Regions from separate parts of the Fusicatenibacter sp. genome, predicted to be linked through region 2. Evidence: predicted binding sites of a transcription regulator. Region 2 holds the regulator's gene; each other region holds the start of a gene.
What was found. Region 2 encodes HrcA, which represses chaperone genes, less so after heat shock. Its sites were predicted from a motif close to TGTTAGCACTCNNNNNNNNNGAGTGCTAACA; they were not measured.
Positions count from the first base shown of each region.

Region 1 (7,492 bases), on a different contig from region 2:
ACCGATCCGGATGAGGAAAAGAAAGAGAACAACGCCGCCGTCCGGAGCCTGGAGGCAGGAACGGAACTGGCACTGGAAAAGATGGATCCGCAGCAGCACTTCACACAGCCGCCGGCACACTACACCGAGGCTTCCCTTGTCAAAACACTCGAGGAACTCGGCATCGGCCGTCCAAGTACGTACGCGCCGACCATCACAACGATCATCAACCGCCGCTACGTGGCAAAGGAGAACAAGAACCTCTATATGACAGAGCTCGGCGAGGTGGTCAACAACATGATGAAAGAGGCATTCCCGAGCATCGTGGATGTCAACTTTACGGCAACGATGGAAGCTCTGCTCGACAAGGTCGGAGATGGAAGTGTTCCGTGGAAGACAGTAGTCGAGAACTTCTGGCCGGATCTCTATGAGGCGGTCACAGAGGCAGAAAAGAACCTCGAAGAAGTTAAGGTAGAGGATGAGGTGACGGATGTCATCTGCGAGAACTGCGGCCGCAACATGGTCGTGAAATACGGCCCGCACGGAAAATTCCTCGCCTGCCCGGGATTCCCGGACTGCAAGAACACGAAGCCGTATCTGGAAAAGATCGGTGTTCCGTGTCCGAAGTGCGGAAAAGAAGTGATCCTGCGCAAGACGAAAAAAGGCCGGAAATATTATGGATGCGAAAACAATCCGGAATGCGATTTCATGTCCTGGCAGAAACCGTCTGCCAGGAAATGCCCGCAGTGCGGCGGCTATATGCTGGAAAAAGGCAATAAGCTGGTCTGCGCGGACGAGCAGTGCGGCTATGTAGAAGCACGCGAAAAGAAAGACGAAGACTGAGAATGACAAAGCGGTCTGTACTGGTGAAAAACTGGTGCAGGCCGTTTTTTTGCTTATTGCGGCGGAAAAACAGGAAGATCCGAAAAAATTTAGCATGAATTTTTATAAAATTTATAGTTTTCTGAAAAATATATTGATTTCCGGAAAACTACATGATAGAATGAGCTTAGTTTTAAGGGTTGTCTGAAAAAGGCATCAGTGTGCATTTTTTTCGGCGGATAAGCCAAAAAAATGCAGAAAATAAAGAAAGGAGAAGAACATGAGCGTACAACTGCTGGATAAAACCAGAAAAATCAACAAACTGCTTCATAACAATCACTCAACGAAGGTCGTGTTCAACGATATCTGTGAAGTCCTGATGGAAACGTTAAGTTCCAACATCCTGGTGATCAGTAAAAAAGGAAAAGTGCTGGGCATCAGCCTTTGCCCGGGCGTGGAAGAAATTACGGAGCTGATCGAGGATAAGGTGGGCGGTTATGTCGATGCCGCATTAAACGAGCGTCTCCTCGGCGTACTCTCCACAAAAGAGAACGTCAATTTACAGACCCTCGGCTTTGAGCGGTCTGGTGTAGAGCGCTACACCGCAATTATCTGCCCGATCGAGATCGCCGGAGAACGCCTTGGTACCGTATTTATGTACCGCTGCACCCCGCAGTACGATATCGACGATATCATCGTCAGTGAGTACGGCACAACCGTTGTCGGACTGGAAATGATGCGTTCCGTCAACGAGGAAAATGTGGAGGAAAACCGCAAGGTTCAGGTAGTTAAATCCGCATTCAACACGCTGTCCTTCTCCGAACTGGAAGCCATCATCCATATCTTTGATGAACTGAACGGGGATGAGGGCATTCTGGTTGCAAGCAAAATTGCAGACCGCGTCGGCATCACAAGATCCGTCATCGTAAATGCCCTCCGCAAATTCGAGAGCGCAGGCGTCATCGAGTCCCGTTCCAGCGGTATGAAGGGAACGTATATCAAGGTATTAAATGATTATATCTTTGATGAACTCGACGAGATCAAAGCAAGAAAGAACCTGAAAGGAAAGGGCGATGCCCATCCGGATGAGGCGAAAAAATAAAAAAGCGAAAGCCAGAAAAGAAACGGAGCCGTGAAAAGATGGCGCCGTTTCTTTTTGTGCAAAAAAACATTCGGGGAGCGGAAGAAAATGGCATCATTCCCGTTTTTAGGAATAAACTATAATTAGATGTTACAATTCCCAGGTTCCCTGTGAATTGTAACATTCGCAGCCCTCATTAATTTATAAAGAGAGTATAAAATATGAAAAAGTTGCCAAAATAAGAAAAAACGAGAAAATAAGAGAAATTAAGAGTTATCATGAGAGAAAAAAAGAGAATTGCAAAATTCATGCGTTTGCGAAATGAGGTGGAAAACACTATAGTAAGAACCATCAAGTAGCACTCGAATGAACTGAGTGCTAATAAATAAAACTGAATGAAATCTTGAAGGAGGAAACATAAATGAAGTTAGTACCTTTAGGTGACAGAGTTGTATTAAAAGAGTTAAAAGCAGAGGAAACCACAAAATCCGGTATCGTACTTCCGGGACAGGCACAGGAGAAACCGCAGCAGGCTGAGGTTATCGCAGTAGGACCTGGAAAAGTAGAAGACGGCAAAGAAGTAAAAATGGAAGTTGCAGTCGGAGATCAGGTAATCTATTCCAAATATGCAGGAACCAACGTCAAACTGGAAGACGAAGAGTACATCATCGTAAAACAGGATGACATTCTGGCAGTTGTAAAATAAAGAATAATCAAGTAAAAATCAGGAGGCATGACAATCATGGCAAAAGAGATTAAATATGGAGCAGAGGCAAGAAACGCTCTTCAGAATGGTGTAAACCAGCTTGCAGATACCGTACGTGTAACCCTTGGACCGAAAGGAAGAAACGTTGTTCTGGACAAACAGTACGGCGCTCCGCTCATCACAAACGATGGTGTTACCATTGCAAAAGAGATCGAGCTGGCAGACGGATTTGAAAACATGGGCGCACAGCTCATCAAAGAAGTTGCTGCAAAGACCAACGATGTAGCAGGTGATGGCACCACAACCGCAACCGTTCTGGCACAGGCTATGGTAAACGAAGGAATGAAAAACCTGGCAGCAGGTGCGAACCCGATCGTTCTCCGTAAGGGAATGAAGAAAGCAACCGATAAAGCTGTTCAGATCCTTGCAGAGATGAGCCAGCCGGTAGCAGGCAAAGAGCAGATTGCAAAAGTTGCAGCTGTTTCTTCCGGAAGCGAAGAAGTAGGCCAGATGGTAGCAGATGCTATGGAAAAGGTTTCCAAAGACGGCGTTATTACCATCGAGGAGTCCAAGACCATGCAGAACGAGCTGGAGCTGGTAGAAGGTATGCAGTTCGACCGTGGATATATTTCCGCATACATGTGCACTGATATGGAGAAAATGGAAGCCGTTCTCGACAATCCATATATCCTGATTACCGATAAGAAACTCTCCAACATTCAGGAAGTTCTTCCGCTGCTGGAGCAGATCGTACAGAGCGGCGCAAGACTGCTGATCATCGCTGAGGACGTAGAGGGCGAGGCTCTCCAGACACTTGTGATCAACAAACTGCGCGGAACCTTCAACGTAGTAGCTGTTAAAGCACCGGGCTACGGCGACAGAAGAAAAGCAATGCTCGAGGATATCGCAATCCTGACCGGCGGCCAGGTGATCTCCGAGGAAGTTGGTCTGGAATTAAAAGACGCTACTCTGGAAATGCTCGGACGTGCAAAATCCGTTAAAGTTCAGAAAGAGAACACCGTTATCGTTGACGGCGCAGGCGCAAAGGATGCCATCGCAGCAAGAATCGGCCAGATCAGATCCCAGATTGAGGAGACCACTTCTGAGTTTGATAAAGAGAAACTGCAGGAGAGACTGGCAAAAATGGCAGGCGGCGTAGCTGTTATCCGCGTAGGTGCAGCAACCGAGACTGAGATGAAAGAAGAAAAACTTCGTATGGAGGATGCTTTAAATGCAACGAGAGCAGCCGTAGAAGAGGGTATCATCGCAGGCGGCGGTTCCGCGTACATCCACGTTACCACACAGCTTGCAGAGCTGATTGACAGCCTGGACGGCGATGAGAAGATCGGTGCAAGAATCGTACAGAAAGCACTCGAGGCTCCTCTGTTCCACATCGTAACAAACGCAGGTCTGGAAGGCGCTGTTGTGATCAACAAAGTAAAAGAGTCCAAAGTAGGCGTTGGATTTGATGCATACAACGAAGAGTATGTAGACATGATCCAGGCTGGTATCCTTGATCCGGTTAAGGTTACCAGAAGCGCACTGCAGAACGCTACCAGCGTTTCCGCAACCCTGCTGACCACCGAGTCCGTAGTTTCCACCATCAAAGAGCCGGCTCCGGCTATGCCGGCAGGCGCAGACGGCGGAATGGGAATGATGTAATTCCAGGGACTGCAAAAAAAGTCTGGTGAAATAGAATAAAAAGAACCGGCTGGCAAAGACCGTTGCGGGAGATGTTTCTTCCGAAGTCCTGTCTTTGCCGGCCGGTTCTTTTTTTCTTCACATGGCTCTGAATCGTTAAAAATTTCAGAAAGTTTTCACTTTTTCGCCGGGCGGCGTATATGGACGCTTCCGGCCTTTTATGCTATACTGATCTGTAGGATGCTGGGGGAAATACAACAAAGGAGAAGAAACACACATGGCAAGTCGTTATGAATCCGACATGACAAGGAAGGAGAAGATGCAGCTCGAAAAAGAAAAGCTGTCAAAAATGAATTTCAAAGAAAAACTGGCCTACATCTGGGCATACTACAAGGCTGTCATTTTTGGCATCATCGCTGTCATCGCCATCATCGGCACGATCGCCAATATCCATGAAAATGCGAAGTATTACGACCTCGTAAGCATCGCTGTTGTGGATTACGCGGGACTGCAGGATGTAAGTCCGATCGAGGAGGACATAAAAGAAGCCCTCGGAACAGGAGACAAGTACGAAAAGGTAAGCATCGATACGAGCTACAGTTTCGGTGAAGACCTCTCTGGCGCAGATTACAACACGCTGATGAAGTTCACAGCCGTAATCGCCGCGCAGAGCATGGATGTGCTGATCTGTTCGCAGGCCGTGTACGACAACTACAGCAAGGACGACTATTTCCTGGATCTGTCCACGCTGTTTGACGAGGCGACGTGCGAAAAATACGGCATCCAGGCGGGAGATACCTGCCTCGATATTTCCAGGCTGAAGAAATACCAGGATATGGGCCTTACGTACTATGAGCCGTGTTACCTGACCGTTGTGGTCAACGCCAAGAACACGGACAATGCAGCAAAACTGATCGAATATCTTGAGGAGGATGGAGTAAATGAGTGATCTGTACACAGAAGTGCTGGTTAAAAAACAGCAGACAGGAAAAGACAAGGCGATCAAAGGAGTTCTGATCTTCTTTACCGTTCTTTTTGCAGCCGCAGGAATTATGATGAATCCGCTGATTCTGCTTCTTGCGCTGGTACTTGGAATCGTAGACTATATTTTTATCCCGAAGCTTTCGGTAGAATTTGAGTATCTGTACGTCAACGGCGAGCTCGACATCGACCGTATCTATTCGCAGTCAAGAAGAAAAAGAGCCGCAAGCTATGAGCTTTCCAACATGGAAATCCTGGCTCCGTACCAGTCCCATCAGCTTGATTCCTACAAAAACAACCAGAGTATCAAACGTTACAACTATTCCTCCGGAATCGAAGGACAGGGCCACAAACCGTATGCATTTGTGATCTCAAAGGACAACACAATGCAGATGGTGATCTTCGAACCGGATGAAGTGATGTTAAAAGATATCCGCAACCGCGCACCAAGAAAAGTATTTATGGATTGACAGCTTTTTTGTTTTGTGTTAAATTAGGTGATAAATCAAAAAGACTTAAGAAGAAAGGAAGATAAGAAAATGGGTACAATTATTGGTGATGGTATTACCTTCGATGATGTGCTTCTGGTTCCGCAGTATTCTGAAGTAACCCCAAACATGGTAGATCTGACTACGCATCTGACCAAGAAGATCAAACTGAACATCCCGATGATGAGCGCCGGCATGGATACGGTTACAGAACACCGTATGGCAATTGCCATGGCACGTCAGGGAGGAATCGGTATTATTCACAAGAATATGTCGATTGAGCAGCAGGCAGAAGAAGTAGACAAAGTAAAACGTTCTGAGAACGGTGTTATCACCGATCCGTTCTATCTGTCTCCGGAGCACACCCTGGAAGATGCCAATAATCTGATGGCAAAATTCCGTATTTCCGGTGTCCCGATTACCGAGAACGGAAAACTGGTTGGTATTATTACAAACCGTGATCTGAAGTTTGAAACTGATTTCACCAAGAAAATCAAAGAGTCCATGACCAGCGAAAACCTGATCACTGCAAAAGTAGGCGTTACGCTGGACGAGGCAAAAGCAATCCTTGCAAAATCCAGAAAAGAAAAACTTCCGATTGTCGATGACGATTTCAACCTCAAAGGTCTGATCACCATCAAAGATATCGAGAAAACCATCAAGTACCCATTGTCCGCCAAGGATGAGCAGGGACGTCTGCTCTGCGGTGCCGCAGTCGGCATCACGGCAAACGTGCTCGATCGTGTCGATGCGCTGGTAAAAGCACACGTAGACGTGATCGTCATCGACTCCGCTCACGGACATTCCGCAAATATCTTCAAAACACTTCGTCTCATCAAAGAGCATTATCCGGATCTGCAGGTAATCGCCGGAAACGTGGCAACCGCAGAGGCAACAAGAGACCTGATCGCAGCCGGAGCAGACGCTGTTAAAGTCGGTATCGGACCTGGTTCTATCTGTACGACCCGTGTCGTTGCAGGTATCGGTGTACCGCAGATCACAGCCGTTATGGACTGCTATGAAGAGGCAAAGAAGACAGGCACTCCGATCATCGCCGACGGCGGTATCAAGTACTCCGGAGACATGACAAAGGCTATCGCAGCCGGTGCTAATGTCTGCATGATGGGAAGCATCTTCGCAGGATGCGATGAGAGCCCGGGAGATTTCGAACTGTTCCAGGGAAGAAAATACAAAGTATACCGTGGAATGGGATCCATCGCAGCGATGGAGAACGGAAGCAAAGACCGTTACTTCCAGACCGGTGCCAAGAAACTGGTTCCGGAAGGCGTGGAAGGCCGTGTGGCATACAAAGGCCTCGTAGAGGACACTGTATTCCAGCTGATCGGCGGACTTCGTTCCGGTATGGGCTACTGCGGAGCGAAAGATGTTGAGACCTTAAAGGAGACCGGAAAATTCGTGAAGATTTCCGCAGCATCCTTAAAAGAGTCCCATCCGCATGATATCCACATCACCAAAGAGGCTCCGAACTACAGCGTGGATGATAAATAAGAATAAAAAGTCGCAAAAGGCAGAAGGGGGAAAGGGCAGAAACTTTTCAGCTTCTGCCTTTTCAAATGAGGGGGCGTTTATTTGCGGCGGGGAGAGAACATATGGCACAGAAGAGACGGGAAAAAATGACAAGAAAACAGAGGCAGCGCCAGCTTCACCGCAGAATGTTTCTGACGGGAGTTCTGGTGGTGCTGATCTGCGTCGGCATTTACAGCGGCATCTGCCGTGTGGCAAAAACGGCCCCGGCGATGAGCGATGCAGCGGCAGATGGCAGCGATACGAATA
Region 1 is NZ_CDRRUH010000002.1:95,724-103,215, reverse strand. It holds gene topA (type I DNA topoisomerase) at 1-822, shown strand, start outside; gene codY (GTP-sensing pleiotropic transcriptional regulator CodY) at 1,082-1,903, shown strand; gene groES (co-chaperone GroES) at 2,304-2,588, shown strand; gene groL (chaperonin GroEL) at 2,625-4,250, shown strand; gene ACY2VW_RS01235 (hypothetical protein) at 4,507-5,178, shown strand; gene ACY2VW_RS01230 (DUF6106 family protein) at 5,171-5,680, shown strand; gene guaB (IMP dehydrogenase) at 5,750-7,207, shown strand; gene ACY2VW_RS01220 (peptidoglycan recognition protein family protein) at 7,309-7,492, shown strand, end outside.
Region 1: the regulator HrcA is predicted to act here: its motif matches at 2,236-2,266, upstream of groES (co-chaperone GroES).

Region 2 (7,492 bases):
GACCGAGATCATCCGTGATATGCGTCTCGATGTCTTCGATGTGCTCGTCGGCATCAACCTTCTGCGTGAGGGTCTCGACATCCCGGAAATCACACTCGTGGCGATCCTGGATGCCGATAAAGAAGGTTTCCTGCGTTCCGAAACCTCTCTGATCCAGACCATCGGCCGTGCCGCACGAAACAGCGAGGGCCATGTTATCATGTACGCCGATGTGATGACCGATTCTATGCGCCTGGCCATCGACGAGACGAAGCGCCGCCGTGCCCTGCAGGAAGCCTACAACAAAGAACACGGCATCACTCCGACCACCATCAAAAAAGCCGTCCGCGATCTCATCAGCATCTCGAAAGAAGTGGCAAAGACCGAAGACAAGATGGAAAAAGACCCGGAGTCCATGAGCCGCGAAGAACTGGAAAAACTGATCGGTCAGGTACAGAAACAGATGAAAGCCGCCGCCGCCGAACTCAATTTCGAAATGGCCGCCGAGCTGCGTGACAAAATGATCACACTGAAGAAGAGCCTGGATGACATGGAAGAATAAAAAATCAGAAATAAAAAAGAAGAAAAGAGCATGAAAAAAGCGTGCCGGAAAAGCGACAGAAAACTTTCCGGCACGCTTTTTTGCGTCCGATTTTGATTCCTTCTTGTTCAGAATTGACGCAAAATAAGAATACCATTATAATATAAAATACGACCAAACAGTCGTATCAAAACGCAAACACAAAAATAAAAAAGACAACAATAAAAAAATCAATCGCCGAATTTTCTCTTTTTACTGGAGACACCCAGCAGATAGTCGACCGAGCAGTCATAGAACCGTGCAAGCTGGATCACATAGTCGATCGGGATGTCGCGGATTCCTTTTTCGTAGCGGGAATAGACGTCGCGGTTGCATTCGAGCAGGGCAGAAATCTCTTTGATGGTGAGATCCTGATCGATCCGCATATCTTCAATTCTCTGGTATTTCATACGTTGTACCATCCTTTCAGATTCAAACCCATACTACCAAACGGTTGGATGGACAAAGTTAAATCAGATCATATGGTCGCAAATTGGAGAATGGGGCAGGAGAGAGAAACGGCGGGTGAAGACAGCCTGTGCAGAAAACAGAAAAATATGTACGGCAGAAATGGGGGAACGAATGGGAAAAGCAGAAAGAATAGAAATAGAAGATTTTGTCCAGAATATAGTGGAACGGATGGAGACGCCGGAAGCGTTTGAAAAAATGATCAGCCGGGAGGAAGGCTGTGAAGCGCAGGGGCAGGAGAACCGTCTGAGGGATGTGCTGAAGAAGGAATGGCCGGTGGACGAAAAGGGAGAGCGCATCTATCAGATCACTAATATATATGAAGAAAAAGCGGAAGAACTCCTCATTGTAGAACTGTATACCGGCATCCACCTGGAAAACGGAGTCCCGTGCGGGCATTTTACGCTGTATCTCTGCGGGGAGCCGGACGGATGGAAACTCAGCGAAACGCGGATGATGGAATATCTGCAGAATCTGTAAACGAAAAAGCAAAACAGGGAGGACAGGGAAAAGAAAAACTGTCCTCCTGCTTTTGCTGCGGCGGAGACACCGGAAAGTCAGGATCCATACGGCCGCTTCTCATCGCTGATGCCGACCAGATAATCCAGACTGACCTGATACAGCTCCGCCAGACGGATGGCAATGGAGATCGGCAGCTGCCGGACGCCTTTTTCATACCGGGTATACACATCGCGGTTGCAGCCGAGATAGTCGGCAACCTGGCGGATCGTCAGATCGTGGTCCGTGCGCAGATCCTCCAGTCTCTGATATTTCATGATTCATCACCTCTGAGAAAATGCTACTAAATGGTCGTATCGAAATGGCGGAATCCTACCATACGGCTATAGCGCCTTTGAAACAGCAGAATGCAATAAAAAAGAAAAGTCAGATTCCTTTTCAGAAAGAAAACGGTTTATACTTTTTTCACAATTTCTTCATAGAAAAACCGGGAAAAGGTGTTGACAAACAAAAGGCAGAGTGCTATCTTAAGAGCATAGATGTTAGCACTCCACTGAAACGAGTGCTAACAGGACTATACAACAGGAAGGAGCTTATCTTAGTGGATACAGAATTGGATGAAAGAAAAAGAAAAATATTAAAAGCGATCATCCAGACGTATCTGGAAACGGGCGAGCCGGTCGGCTCAAGAACGATTTCCAAATACACGGATTTGAATTTAAGCTCCGCCACAATCCGGAATGAAATGTCCGATCTGGAAGAGATGGGTTACATCTTACAGCCCCACACTTCTGCAGGACGCATTCCTTCCGATAAAGGCTACCGCCTCTATGTAGATGAGCTGATGCGGGAAAAAGAACAGGAAGTTGCAGACATCAAAAACATGGTCATTGAAAAAACGGACCGCATGGAGAAAGTTCTGCAGCAGGTTGTCAAAGTCCTCGCTTCATCTACCAACTATGCAACGTTGATTACGGGACCGGAATATCACAGAAATAAAGTGAAATTCATCCAGCTCTCAAAAGTCAATGAAGAGCAGCTCCTGGCCGTCATCGTCGTAGAAGGCAACCTGGTGAAAAACCAGATGATCGACCTCGATGAGACCATCAACGATGAACAGATATTAAAGCTGAACCTGCTTCTGAACACACAGCTCAATGGCCTGACCATTGAAGAAATCAATCTTGGCATGATCAGGAAAATGAAAGAGCAGGCAGGCATCCACTCCGGCATCATCAGCAAAGTGGTCGATACCGTAGCGGAAGCCATCGCAGTCAGCGAAGAAGATGTGCCGGTGTACACCAGCGGCGCAACCAACATTTTCAAGTACCCTGAGCTTTCCGACAGCAGCAAAGCCAGCCAGCTGATCTCCACATTCGAGGAACGGCAGAAACTGGTCGATATGATCAAAGGAGCTGCCGAGGAGCAGGATGGAGAGGAAAATACCGGTATTCAGGTATACATCGGAAATGAATCTTCGATGGAACCCTTACGGGACTGCAGCGTGGTCACCACCACATACGATATGGGAAACGGTATGCGCGGAACAATCGGTATCGTGGGACCAAAGCGGATGGATTACGAAAATGTGGTAGATAACCTGAAAACATTAAAAGTTCAACTGGACGCCGTCTTCAAAAAGCCGGACACAGGTGAGTAGAAAGGTGGAATGATCCGTGAGCGAAGAAAATAGAAAGAAAGAGGAAACCATGGAAGAACCTACACGCGAGATGGAAAAAGAAACCGGAGCAGAGACCGATCTGCCGGAAACCGAACCGGCTGCGGAGCAGGAAGAAGCAAAGAAAGCAGCAGAGGCAAAAGAAGCGGAAGCTGCAGAAGAAACTGCTGAGGATGGCAAAGAACGAAAGTTTTTCAAAAAGAAAAAAGATAAAAAAGATGAGAAAATCGAAGAGCTGACTGACCGCCTGACCCGTCAGATGGCAGAGTTCGATAACTTCCGCAAACGCACCGAAAAAGAAAAAGCAAATATGTATGCCATTGGAGCAAAAGACATCATCGAGAAGATTCTTCCGGTTGTTGACAGCTTCGAGCGCGGACTTGCAACGGTGGAAAAAACGGAGGAAGATCCGTTCGCAGACGGCATGAATAAAGTATACAAACAGTTTACCACAGCACTCGATGAACTCGGTGTAACCGTGATCGAGGCCGTTGGAAAGGAATTCGATCCGAACCTGCACAACGCAGTGATGCATGTGGAGGATGAGGAAGCCGGCGAGAACATCGTCGTAGAAGAGTTCCTGAAGGGCTACATGTACAAAGGTTCCGTAGTCCGTCACAGTATGGTCAAGGTGGCTAACTAAGCCTTGAAGATAAATAAATAGAAATTAAACCATTTTTTAGCATAATTCATTGAGGAGGAAACAACAATGGGCAAAATTATTGGTATTGACTTAGGAACAACAAACAGCTGTGTAGCCGTTATGGAAGGTGGAAAACCAACCGTTATCGCAAACGCAGAAGGTGAAAGAACAACTCCATCTATCGTAGCATTCACAAAAACAGGTGACCGTCTGGTCGGCGAGCCGGCAAAACGTCAGGCTGTAACAAACGCAGACAGAACCATCCGTTCCATCAAACGTGAGATGGGTACTGATTATAAAGTAGACATCGAAGGAAAGAAATACTCTCCGCAGGAGATCTCCGCTATGATCCTTCAGAAACTGAAAGGTGATGCAGAGAACTACCTTGGCGAGAAAGTAACAGAAGCAGTTATCACAGTTCCGGCTTACTTCAATGACGCACAGCGTCAGGCAACCAAAGATGCCGGTAAAATCGCAGGTCTTGATGTAAAACGTATCATCAACGAGCCTACCGCAGCAGCTCTGGCATACGGACTGGATAACGAGAAAGAGCAGAAGATCATGGTATACGACCTTGGCGGCGGTACTTTCGATGTTTCCATCATCGAGATCGGTGACGGTGTTATCGAAGTTCTTTCCACAGCAGGAAACAACCGTCTGGGCGGCGATGACTTCGACCAGAAAGTAACAGATTACATCCTCGCTGAGTTCAAGAAACAGGAAGGCGTCGATCTTTCCAATGATAAAATGGCTCTGCAGAGAATCAGAGAAGCAGCAGAGAAAGCAAAGAAAGAGCTTTCCAGCGCAACCACAACCAACATCAACCTGCCATTCATCACTGCAACGGCAGATGGCCCGAAACATCTCGATATGAACCTGACAAAGGCTAAATTCGATGAGCTGACCCACGACCTGGTAGAGAAAACCGCAGAGCCGGTACAGAGAGCACTCTCTGATGCAGGCCTTCAGGCATCCGAGCTTTCCAAAGTCCTTCTGGTAGGCGGATCTACCCGTATCCCGGCTGTACAGGATAAAGTAAGACAGCTGACCGGACACGAGCCGAGCAAGAGCCTGAACCCGGATGAGTGCGTAGCACTTGGTGCTTCCGTACAGGGCGGTAAACTTGCAGGAGATGCCGGCGCAGGCGACATCCTTCTTCTGGATGTAACTCCGCTGTCTCTGTCCATCGAGACCATGGGAGGTATTGCAACTCGTCTGATCGAGCGTAACACCACAATCCCGACCAAGAAGAGCCAGATCTTCTCCACCGCAGCTGATAACCAGACAGCAGTAGATATCAACGTAGTACAGGGTGAGCGTCAGTTCGCGAAAGACAACAAATCCCTCGGCCAGTTCCGTCTGGATGGAATCCCGCCAGCAAGAAGAGGCGTTCCGCAGATCGAGGTTACCTTTGATATCGATGCCAACGGTATCGTAAATGTATCTGCAAAAGACCTGGGAACAGGAAAAGAGCAGCACATCACCATCACCGCAGGCTCTAACATGTCCGACAGCGAGATCGACAAAGCAGTCAAAGAAGCTGCTGAGTTCGAAGCTCAGGATAAGAAACGCAAAGAAGCAATCGACGCAAGAAACGATGCAGACTCTATGGTGTTCCAGACCGAGAAAGCAATCGAGGAAGTCGGCGACAAGCTGGATGCAAACGATAAGACAGCAGTAGAAGCTGACCTGAATGCACTGAAAGACCTCATTGCAAAATGCAATCCGGAAGAGATGACAGATGCACAGGTAGCTGACCTGAAAGCAGCTCAGGAAAAACTGATGACAAGCGCTCAGAAACTGTTCGCAAAACTGTATGAGCAGCAGCAGGGCGGCGCAGCAGGTGCCGGAACAGCTGGTGCAGGCCCGGATATGGGAAATGCAGGAGCAGCAGGCGGCCATGACGACGACGTCGTAGATGCTGACTACAAAGAGGTTTAATTTTCGGCATGTCACACTCCGTGAAAATACCGACTGTGAGTTGAAACAATAAGTAAATAAACGCAAAAAGCCCTGTGAGGCGAATGTTTGCAGGGGACGGAAAACACATTCCGCCCCCTGTATTTATGCTGGTATTGCTTTCGGAAAAGTGCTATACTGGAGCGTGCGGAAAAACATTTCTGCAAAGATGAAATTTGTGGAACAGAAATGAAAAGGTGAACATAAATGGCAGAAAAAAGAGATTATTACGAGGTCCTCGGCGTAGACCGCGGAGCGGACGATGCAACATTAAAAAAAGCATACCGTAAACTGGCCAAGAAATACCATCCGGATATGAACCCGGGCGACAAAGAGGCCGAGGCAAAATTTAAAGAGGCGACAGAAGCCTATGGCGTGCTGAGTGATCCGGACAAACGGCGTCAGTACGATCAGTTTGGCCACGCTGCATTTGAAAACGGCGGTGGCGGCGCAGGAGCCGGTGGATTCGGCGGCTTCGACTTTGGTGGCGGAGATATGGGTGATATCTTCGGCGATATTTTCGGCGACCTGTTCGGTGGCGGCGGAAGCAGAAGAAGAGCAAACAATGGACCGATGAAGGGAGCAAACCTCCGCGCTGTTGTCCACATTACGTTTGAGGAAGCTGTTTTCGGATGCCAGAAAGAGCTCGAGATCAACCTGAAGGATACCTGTACAACGTGCCACGGAACCGGCGCAAAACCAGGAACTTCACCGGAGACATGTTCCAAGTGTAACGGAACCGGTCAGATTACGTACACGCAGCAGACCATGTTCGGCTCTGTGAGAAACGTGACGACCTGTCCGGACTGTAACGGAACCGGAAAGATCATCCGCGATAAATGTACCGCATGCCATGGCACAGGATACACATCCAGCAGAAAACGCATTCAGGTCAACATTCCGGCCGGAATCGACGATGGACAGAGTATCCGGATCCGTGAAAAAGGTGAGCCGGGCGTAAACGGCGGACCGAGAGGAGATCTGCTTGTCGAGGTTCAGGTAACCCGTCATCCGATCTTCCAGAGACAGGATATGAACATCTTCTCCACTGCACCGATTACGTTTGCCCAGGCAGCACTCGGCGGCGATGTGAAGATCAGCACCGTTGACGGAGACGTTCTCTACACTGTAAAACCGGGAACCCAGACCGATACGAAGATCCGCCTGAAGGGAAAAGGCGTTCCGTCCCTTCGTAACAGCAATGTGCGCGGTGATCACTACGTAACACTCGTAGTCCAGACTCCGACGAAACTGAATGAGAAAGCAAAAGAAGCCCTCCGTGCCTTCGATGAAGCCTGCGGAAACCGCCCGGCAGCAGAAGAAAAAGCAGCCGACGGCGAAACCGCAGAGCAGCCGAAGAAGAAAAAAGGCTTTATGGATAAAGTGAAAGAGGCCTTTGAGGACATCGATAAATAAAGAACGGCGGCAAGCCGGAAAAGAAAGAAGAATCTGTGGAAAAAGCAGGTTCTTCTTTCTTTTCTATGAAAGAACCATGAAAATTCGGTGAATTTATACACAGAATGGTCGGATTTTGATATAATGTGGAAAACTTAAGGGGAGAGAAAAGAAAGGAAACGGGGAAAATGAGATTTCGACCATGTATTGATATTCATAACGGAAAAGTAAAACAGATTGTCGGGGGATCGCTGAAGGATCAGGGAAATCAGGCGAGCGAGAATTTTGTCTCGGAGCAGGATGCGTCGTACTATGCGCAGCTGTATGGAGA
Region 2 is NZ_CDRRUH010000015.1:42,515-50,006, reverse strand. It holds gene uvrB (excinuclease ABC subunit UvrB) at 1-541, shown strand, start outside; gene ACY2VW_RS05445 (helix-turn-helix domain-containing protein) at 751-969, opposite strand; gene ACY2VW_RS05440 (hypothetical protein) at 1,142-1,507, shown strand; gene ACY2VW_RS05435 (helix-turn-helix domain-containing protein) at 1,585-1,803, opposite strand; gene hrcA (heat-inducible transcriptional repressor HrcA) at 2,088-3,146, shown strand; gene grpE (nucleotide exchange factor GrpE) at 3,196-3,807, shown strand; gene dnaK (molecular chaperone DnaK) at 3,874-5,748, shown strand; gene dnaJ (molecular chaperone DnaJ) at 5,974-7,182, shown strand; gene hisA (phosphoribosylformimino-5-aminoimidazole carboxamide ribotide isomerase) at 7,350-7,492, shown strand, end outside.

Region 3 (7,492 bases), on a different contig from region 2:
AGACATAGGGAAAATATTTCTTTTCCGCCATTACCTATCACTATTCTGCCATTTTTTTCTATATTCTGTAGGTGAACAATATGCATATTCCCGAAAAACTTTTCCAAAATAACTGCTGCTCCCTAAACCACACTCATGACTGATAACAGTAACGGCTTCCTGCCCCTTTGCCAACATCTGACAGGCAATTTGTAAACGGTAAGTTGTTATATACTCAACGGGTGTCATGTGCAGACAGTCATGGAACACTCTGTAACACTCCCTTTCGCTTAGATATGCTGCCTCAGCAAGTGCCGGAATAGATATTTTTTCTCTGTAGTGTTCATGAATGTATATCATCATCAGCTTTATTTTATCGTTGCTTTTGTTATGTTCCCCTTTCTTTTCACGCATAGAACGAGAAAGTTCAAAAAGCATGAGCCATATTTCCGTTAGGGCTTCCCGTAGTTTTATTTCATATCCAAATTCATCACTGGATAAACGAAATGAGGCAGCAAGCAGTTTCAAAATCCTTTCTTCTTCTGCATTGCCCGGAAAAAGCGAGATTACCTCAATCTGCGGGGCTGTTATGACAGGTGAAATATATTTTTGTTCAATCCTGCTTCCTTGTTCTCCGGCAAGTAAGGAAACGTCGAAAATATGAAGCAGCTGTATATTCTTTTCTTTCTGCGATATTGCTTTTGTCATATGGAGTACATTGGGATTTATCATGCCGCCGCTTCCAGCCGGAAACAATATTTTTCCTCCTGGCGTATCATATTCAATGCTGCCGCTTTCCATATAAAAAAGTTCCACTGTCCTGTGCCAGTGCCACGGTACATAACCCCCTATATATTTGTCAAGTTCTGCCCTAGAAGCGATATAGGGAAAATCTTTTTCAAAACCGGGAAGCAATTCTTCCTTGCTTCCGGTATAAAATTCAATGTTATGGATATTTTTCATGTCTGTTCACCTGCACATCTGGGATTTTGTATCTGCCTTATAGGTTAAATATACGGGAATAGCTCGGTAATTGTCAATCAATCAAAACAGATGCATCCGGAAGACTATAAAAAAGGGTCACAAATTTTAGGGTGAGTGCGAAAAGATAAATTTTTTTGTAAAATAATTAGCACTCACCTCTTGACAGTGCTAACGACTCGTGTTATAGTACGACTAGAACAAAAAAGAAAAACTTTACATTCTCACTCTTTTTGTTCGGAGCGAATGTTAGCATTTGATAGATAAGGAGGAAGCCGATTATGAATATCAGTAAATTCACACAAAAATCGCTGCAGGCAGTACAGGATCTGGAAAAGACCGCATACGATTTCGGCAACCAGGAAATAGAGCAGGAGCATCTGTTGTATAACCTCCTGCATCAGGATGACAGCCTGATCCTGAAAATGATCGAAAAGATGGAAATCAACAAAGATCATTTTCTGAACCGCGTCGAGACGGCGCTGAACGACCGCGTCAAAGTGTCCGGCGGTCAGCCGTATATCGGCCAGTATCTGAATAAAGCACTGGTAAATGCTGAGGATGAGGCGAAAGCCATGGGAGACGAGTATGTTTCCGTAGAACACCTCTTCCTGGCTATGCTGAAAAACCCAAGCCCGTCCATGAAAAAACTGTTTCAGGAGTACGGCATCACAAGAGAGCGTTTCCTGCAGGCATTAAGCACCGTGCGCGGAAACCAGAGAGTCACCACCGACAACCCGGAGGCAACATATGATACGCTGGAAAAATATGGTCAGGATATTGTGGAAAAAGCCAGAAACCAGAAAATGGACCCGGTTATCGGCCGTGATACCGAGATTCGAAACGTTGTCCGTATTCTGTCCCGTAAAACAAAAAATAACCCGGTTCTGATCGGTGAGCCTGGTGTTGGTAAAACCGCAGTCGTAGAGGGTCTGGCACAGCGAATCGCAAACGGCGATGTGCCGGAGAGCCTGAAAGACAAAACGATTTTTTCCCTCGATATGGGAGCCCTGGTAGCAGGAGCAAAATACCGCGGCGAATTCGAGGAGCGTCTGAAAGCCGTTCTGGAAGAAGTCAGAAAGAGCGACGGAAAAATCATTCTGTTCATCGATGAGCTGCATCTGATCGTCGGCGCCGGAAAAACCGACGGTGCCATGGATGCCGGAAACATGCTGAAACCTATGCTGGCAAGAGGCGAGCTGCACTGCATCGGTGCCACAACGCTGGATGAATACCGTCAGTACATCGAAAAAGATGCCGCCCTGGAACGTCGTTTTCAGCCGGTTCAGGTTGACGAGCCGACCGTAGAGGATACGATTTCCATCCTGCGTGGCTTAAAAGAGCGCTACGAAGTTTACCACGGCGTAAAAATCACTGACGGTGCACTGGTTGCCGCTGCAACCCTTTCGAACCGTTACATCAGCGACCGTTTCCTGCCGGATAAAGCAATTGACCTGGTCGACGAGGCGTGCGCCCTGATCAAAACAGAGCTGGATTCCATGCCGGCCGAGCTGGATGAGCAGCGCCGTAAGATTCTGCAGATGCAGATCGAGGAAGCCGCACTGAAAAAAGAGACCGATAATTTAAGCCGCGAGCGTCTGGAAACATTGCAGAAAGAACTCGCAGAGCTGAAAGATACCTTCAATTCTGCAAAGGCACAGTGGGAAAATGAAAAGAGTTCTGTCGAGAAACTGTCTAAACTGCGTGAGCAGATCGAGGACATGAACCGTCAGATCCAGAAAGCAAAGAATGATTATGATCTGAACCGCGCCGCTGAACTGCAGTACGGTGAACTTCCGAAATTACAGCAGATGCTGGAAGCGGAAGAGAAAAAAGTCAAGAACGAAGATCTCTCTCTGGTACACGAGAGTGTAACAGACGAAGAAATTGCCAGAATCGTCTCCCGCTGGACCGGAATCCCGGTTGCAAAACTGACCGAAGGCGAGAGAACCAAGATCCTCGGCCTGGAAGATGAGCTTCACACCAGAGTGATCGGTCAGGATGAGGCGGTTACAAAGGTTTCGGATGCGATCATCCGTTCCAAAGCCGGAATCAAAGATCCGACAAAACCGATCGGTTCGTTCCTGTTCCTTGGACCTACCGGTGTCGGTAAAACAGAGCTTGCAAAAACGCTTGCAGAAAAGCTGTTTGACGATGAGAACAACATGGTTCGAATCGATATGAGTGAATATATGGAGAAATATTCCGTCTCCCGTCTGATCGGAGCGCCTCCGGGATATGTAGGCTACGAGGAGGGTGGTCAGCTTACCGAGGCAGTGCGCAGAAAACCGTATTCTGTTGTTCTGTTCGATGAGATCGAGAAAGCGCATCCGGATGTCTTCAACGTTCTGCTGCAGGTACTCGACGATGGCCGTATCACCGACTCCCAGGGTCGTACTGTTGATTTCAAAAACACCATTTTGATCATGACCTCCAACATCGGATCCCAGTATCTGCTGGATGGTATTCAGGATGACGGCAGCATTTCTGAAGAGGCGAGAAATCTGGTTCTGCAGGATCTGCGTGCACACTTCCGTCCGGAATTCCTGAACCGTCTGGATGAAACAATTATGTTTAAACCATTGACAAAAGACAACATTGGTCATATCGTAGATCTGTTGCTGAAAGGCCTGAACAAACGTCTGGCAGATCAGGAGCTTCGCGTTGAGCTGAGTCCGGCTGCAAAACAGTTTGTGATCGATGGCGGTTACGATCCGGTTTACGGCGCACGTCCGTTGAAACGTTTCGTTCAGAAAGAAGTAGAAACCAGCACCGCAAAACTGATCCTTGGCGGTCAGGTGAGCGAGGGTGACACCATTCTTCTGGATGTGGAAAACGAAGGTCTGAAGGCAATGATCAAACCAGGTGTGGAGGTAGTGGACGAATGATGCCGAAAGATCCCGTAATGCTGCTGAGTTATGTGAATACACAGCTGAGAGATTTTTACCCGTCGCTCGCAGAATTCTGCGCGGCCATGCAGACAGAGGAATCCGATCTGCGGGAAAAACTGGCGCTCATCGACTATGAGTATGATGAGAAAACGAACCAGTTTGTATAAGAAACAGGGGCGTCCTGCATATGCAAATAGTGTATGCAGGACGCCTTTTTTAACCGAATTTACCGGAAAGTTCGTTGAATTTTTCGGTAAATTAAAAAGCCCTCCGGGCAGGATCGCACTGCGGCGGAGGGGAATTATGTCGCTGAAGCGACCCTCTGCAGAAGTCTTTCTTACTTTAGAAAAAGCATATCTTTAATGGAAGAAACAGATGTGATAAAATAGAAGAAAATGAAAGAAAATCCGCTTAAAATATGGGAAAAACAGCGGATTTGGGAGAAGGAGGAAGCGAAATGTATTTTGGAGTGCAGATGTATGGGGTGTCAAAAGAGTGGAAACAGGATCCGGAAGGATTTTTAAAGAAAATTTATGCGGCAGGCTACCGTCAGATCGAGCCGTGCCTCGGCTTTCGCGTCGATGCCAGAGACTACGGTTTCTGGCGCCCGGAGGATCTGGAGCAGGCGATGCCGCTATTGGAAAAATACCACATTGAGGTTCACGCAGCCCATATCTTTCTGGATGAATACCACTATGAAAGAGAACTTGCCATCCTTGCAGAGCTGGCGCAGAAATATCATATTTCCTGGTTCGTCGTAAAGAGCCCGGCACGCCTGGCGAAAGATGTTCTGGACGAAACCGCGGTAAGATACCGCGAATTGGCAGAAGAGCTCGAAAAGGCTGGTGCCGGTCTTCTGATTCACAATGAAAAAGAAGACATCTGCATCCGCGTGAATGGAAAAACCGCATACGAATACCTGCTGGATGCCTGCGGAGGAAAAGTTGGTGCCGAAGTCGATACCGGATGGATGTACTGCGGCGGTGTCGATCCGGAGGAGTTCCTGTGGGCACATGCAGATCTTGTCAAAGCAGTTCATTATAAAGATATGAAATTCACCGGAAAAGAAGCACCTCTCGGAAAAGGCATGGTCGATCTGAAAGCATGCTTCCAGTTTGCCCGTGCAAACGGAGCACTGCAGATTGTGGACATGGATGCGACGACACTGGAGGACACCTGCCGTGCCGGACGGATGCTCTCCGGCTGGACCGGCGACCGGGACAGCACCGACAGTATCCTGTGTACTCTGGATGTAGAAACGGGAGAAGAGACAGTGCTCCATGAATTTCCGGGAATCATCGAAGCACCGAACTGGCTGAATGATGGAAATACCCTGCTTTATAATTCCGAAGGAAAAATCTATCGCTACGAAATTGACAAAGACCATGTGGAGCAGGTTGATACCGGCGACTGTGTGCAGTGCAACAATGACCACGTTCCGTCACCGGATAATAAACTGCTGGCGGTAAGCTGTATGCCGCCGGAACTCAAAGACGGAGTGTATGAATCTCATATCTATGTGCTCCCAATGGGAAAAGGAACGGCGAAGGATCTGACCGGTCCGGGATGCAGCTTCCTTCATGGATGGTCACCGGATGGAAAAGAACTTGCCTACTGTGCATTCCGTCAGAATCCGGAGGAGGAGAAAATGCGCATTGAGATCTGCACCATCCCTGTGGATGGCGGCGAAGAAACCTGTCTGACGGACGGAAAGGGCTATAACGACGGTCCGGAGTATTCACCGGACGGAAAGCACATCTGGTTCAACAGCACCAGAAGCGGTCTGATGCAGGTATGGCGGATGAACCGTGACGGCAGCGGTCTCACCCAGATGACCGATTCCGATGCCAATAACTGGTTCGGCCACGTTTCGCCGGATGGAAAACACGTCATTTACCTGACCTTCACCAAAGGCGAGCTGGAACCGAACGAGCATCTGCCGAACATGCAGGTATCGCTTGGAATGATGGATTATGACGGACAGAATAAGAAAAAACTGCTGGATCTTTTCGGCGGCCAGGGCAGTATCAACGTCAACTCCTGGGCACCGGACAGCCGCAGAATTGCGTATGTGAAATATGTGCTTCATCACAAATAAAGGAATATCTTAAGAAAATCTGACGGGCCGTAAAAATTCATGGAAGTATTGTGAAAAAACGTTGAAAGTATTTTAGCGGAAATGCACAAGAATTCTTACGAATTTTTACGGCCCGTTGACTCTTTTTCTGACACACGTATAATGAAAGTAACAAGAGAAACTGCGGCCCCTGGCGGCTGCAAAACAATCAAAAGGAAAGGAGGATTTGTGTTATGAAGAAAACGAAAAAAATGCTTTCGTTTGTACTGTCCATGCTTCTGATCGTGACGATGTTCCCAACCATGGCATTCGCAAAAGAGGAAGCCAAAACGTGGAAGTTCGGAGAGCTTTCGCTGAAAGCAGGCGATGTTCTCGGCAAAGATACGGAGATTAAAAATGATGCAGAGAACAGAGAAATCCGAATACTTTCAGAAAAAACAAATCCGGATGACAAAGAAAGAATAAAAACAGAAAAAGAGGCTGTGATCGCAGCGGCGGCTTCCTGGAATCTGAAGGATCTTACGGAAAAGGCCAAAAAGGCTCCGGCAGATTATCTGCTTAAAAAGGCAGACAGCTGGAACGGAAGCTGGATTGTAACAAAGATCGCAGAAACGGAAACAAAAGATGCCATTGAAATTCAGATAAGAACCTATGAGTACGTAGCTGTAACAGAAATCCAGGGCATACCGAAAGAAATCCCGGGAACCACCGCACTGACGGGCAAAGCAGTTCCGGAAAATGCAGATCAGAAACAGATCACATGGAAAATCACGGATGCCGGGATGACAGGTGCTGTTTTAGACGGCACAAACCTGAAAGTAACGAATGCCGGAACCGTAAAACTTCTGGCGACAATCAAAGACGGAAAGAAAACCGGCGTTGACTTCACACAGGAATTCACTGTGATTGTAAAAGCCGCAGATTACACCAAAGTAACAGAAGCGCTGGCGCTGATCCCGGAGGACATGGGCCGGTATACAGAAGAAAGCGCGGCAGCTGTTCAGAAAGCAAAAGATGCGGTAAAAGAGAACCTGCCGTCAGCTGAACAGGAAACCGTAAATGGTTATGCGGCAGCCATTCAGACAGCAGTAAACGCACTGACGCTTCTTGGCGCAGATTACACAGAAGTTGATGCAGTACTTGCCAAAGTTCCGGAAGATCTTTCTATCTATACGGAAGAGAGCGTGGAAGCACTGAAAGCAGTCATCGCATCCATCGACCGCACCAAAACGATAGAAGAGCAGCAGGCAGTTGCTGCTTATGCGGAAGCACTGGAGAATGCAATTGCAGCACTGGTACGCAAACCGGTTCCGGCAGATTATCTGGGAGTGGAAAAACGCCTGGGAGAGATTCCGAAAGACTTATCCATTTATACCGAAGAGAGTGTAAAAGCACTGAATGCGGCAAAAGAAGCCATTGTATGGGATCTGGATGACAGCAGACAGGAGGAAGTCGATCAGTTTGCAGAAAACCTGAAGGCAGCTCTTGACGGACTGACCCTGAAACCGGCGGACTACAGCGCCGTAGACGCGGCTCTTGCCAAAGTTTCGAATGATCTGAGTAT
Region 3 is NZ_CDRRUH010000081.1:43-7,534, forward strand. It holds gene ACY2VW_RS13350 (AraC family transcriptional regulator) at 31-942, opposite strand; gene clpB (ATP-dependent chaperone ClpB) at 1,242-3,848, shown strand; gene ACY2VW_RS13360 (DUF4250 domain-containing protein) at 3,845-4,018, shown strand; gene ACY2VW_RS13365 (TIM barrel protein) at 4,309-5,949, shown strand; gene ACY2VW_RS13370 (hypothetical protein) at 6,162-7,492, shown strand, end outside.
Region 3: the regulator HrcA is predicted to act here: its motif matches at 1,107-1,137, upstream of clpB (ATP-dependent chaperone ClpB).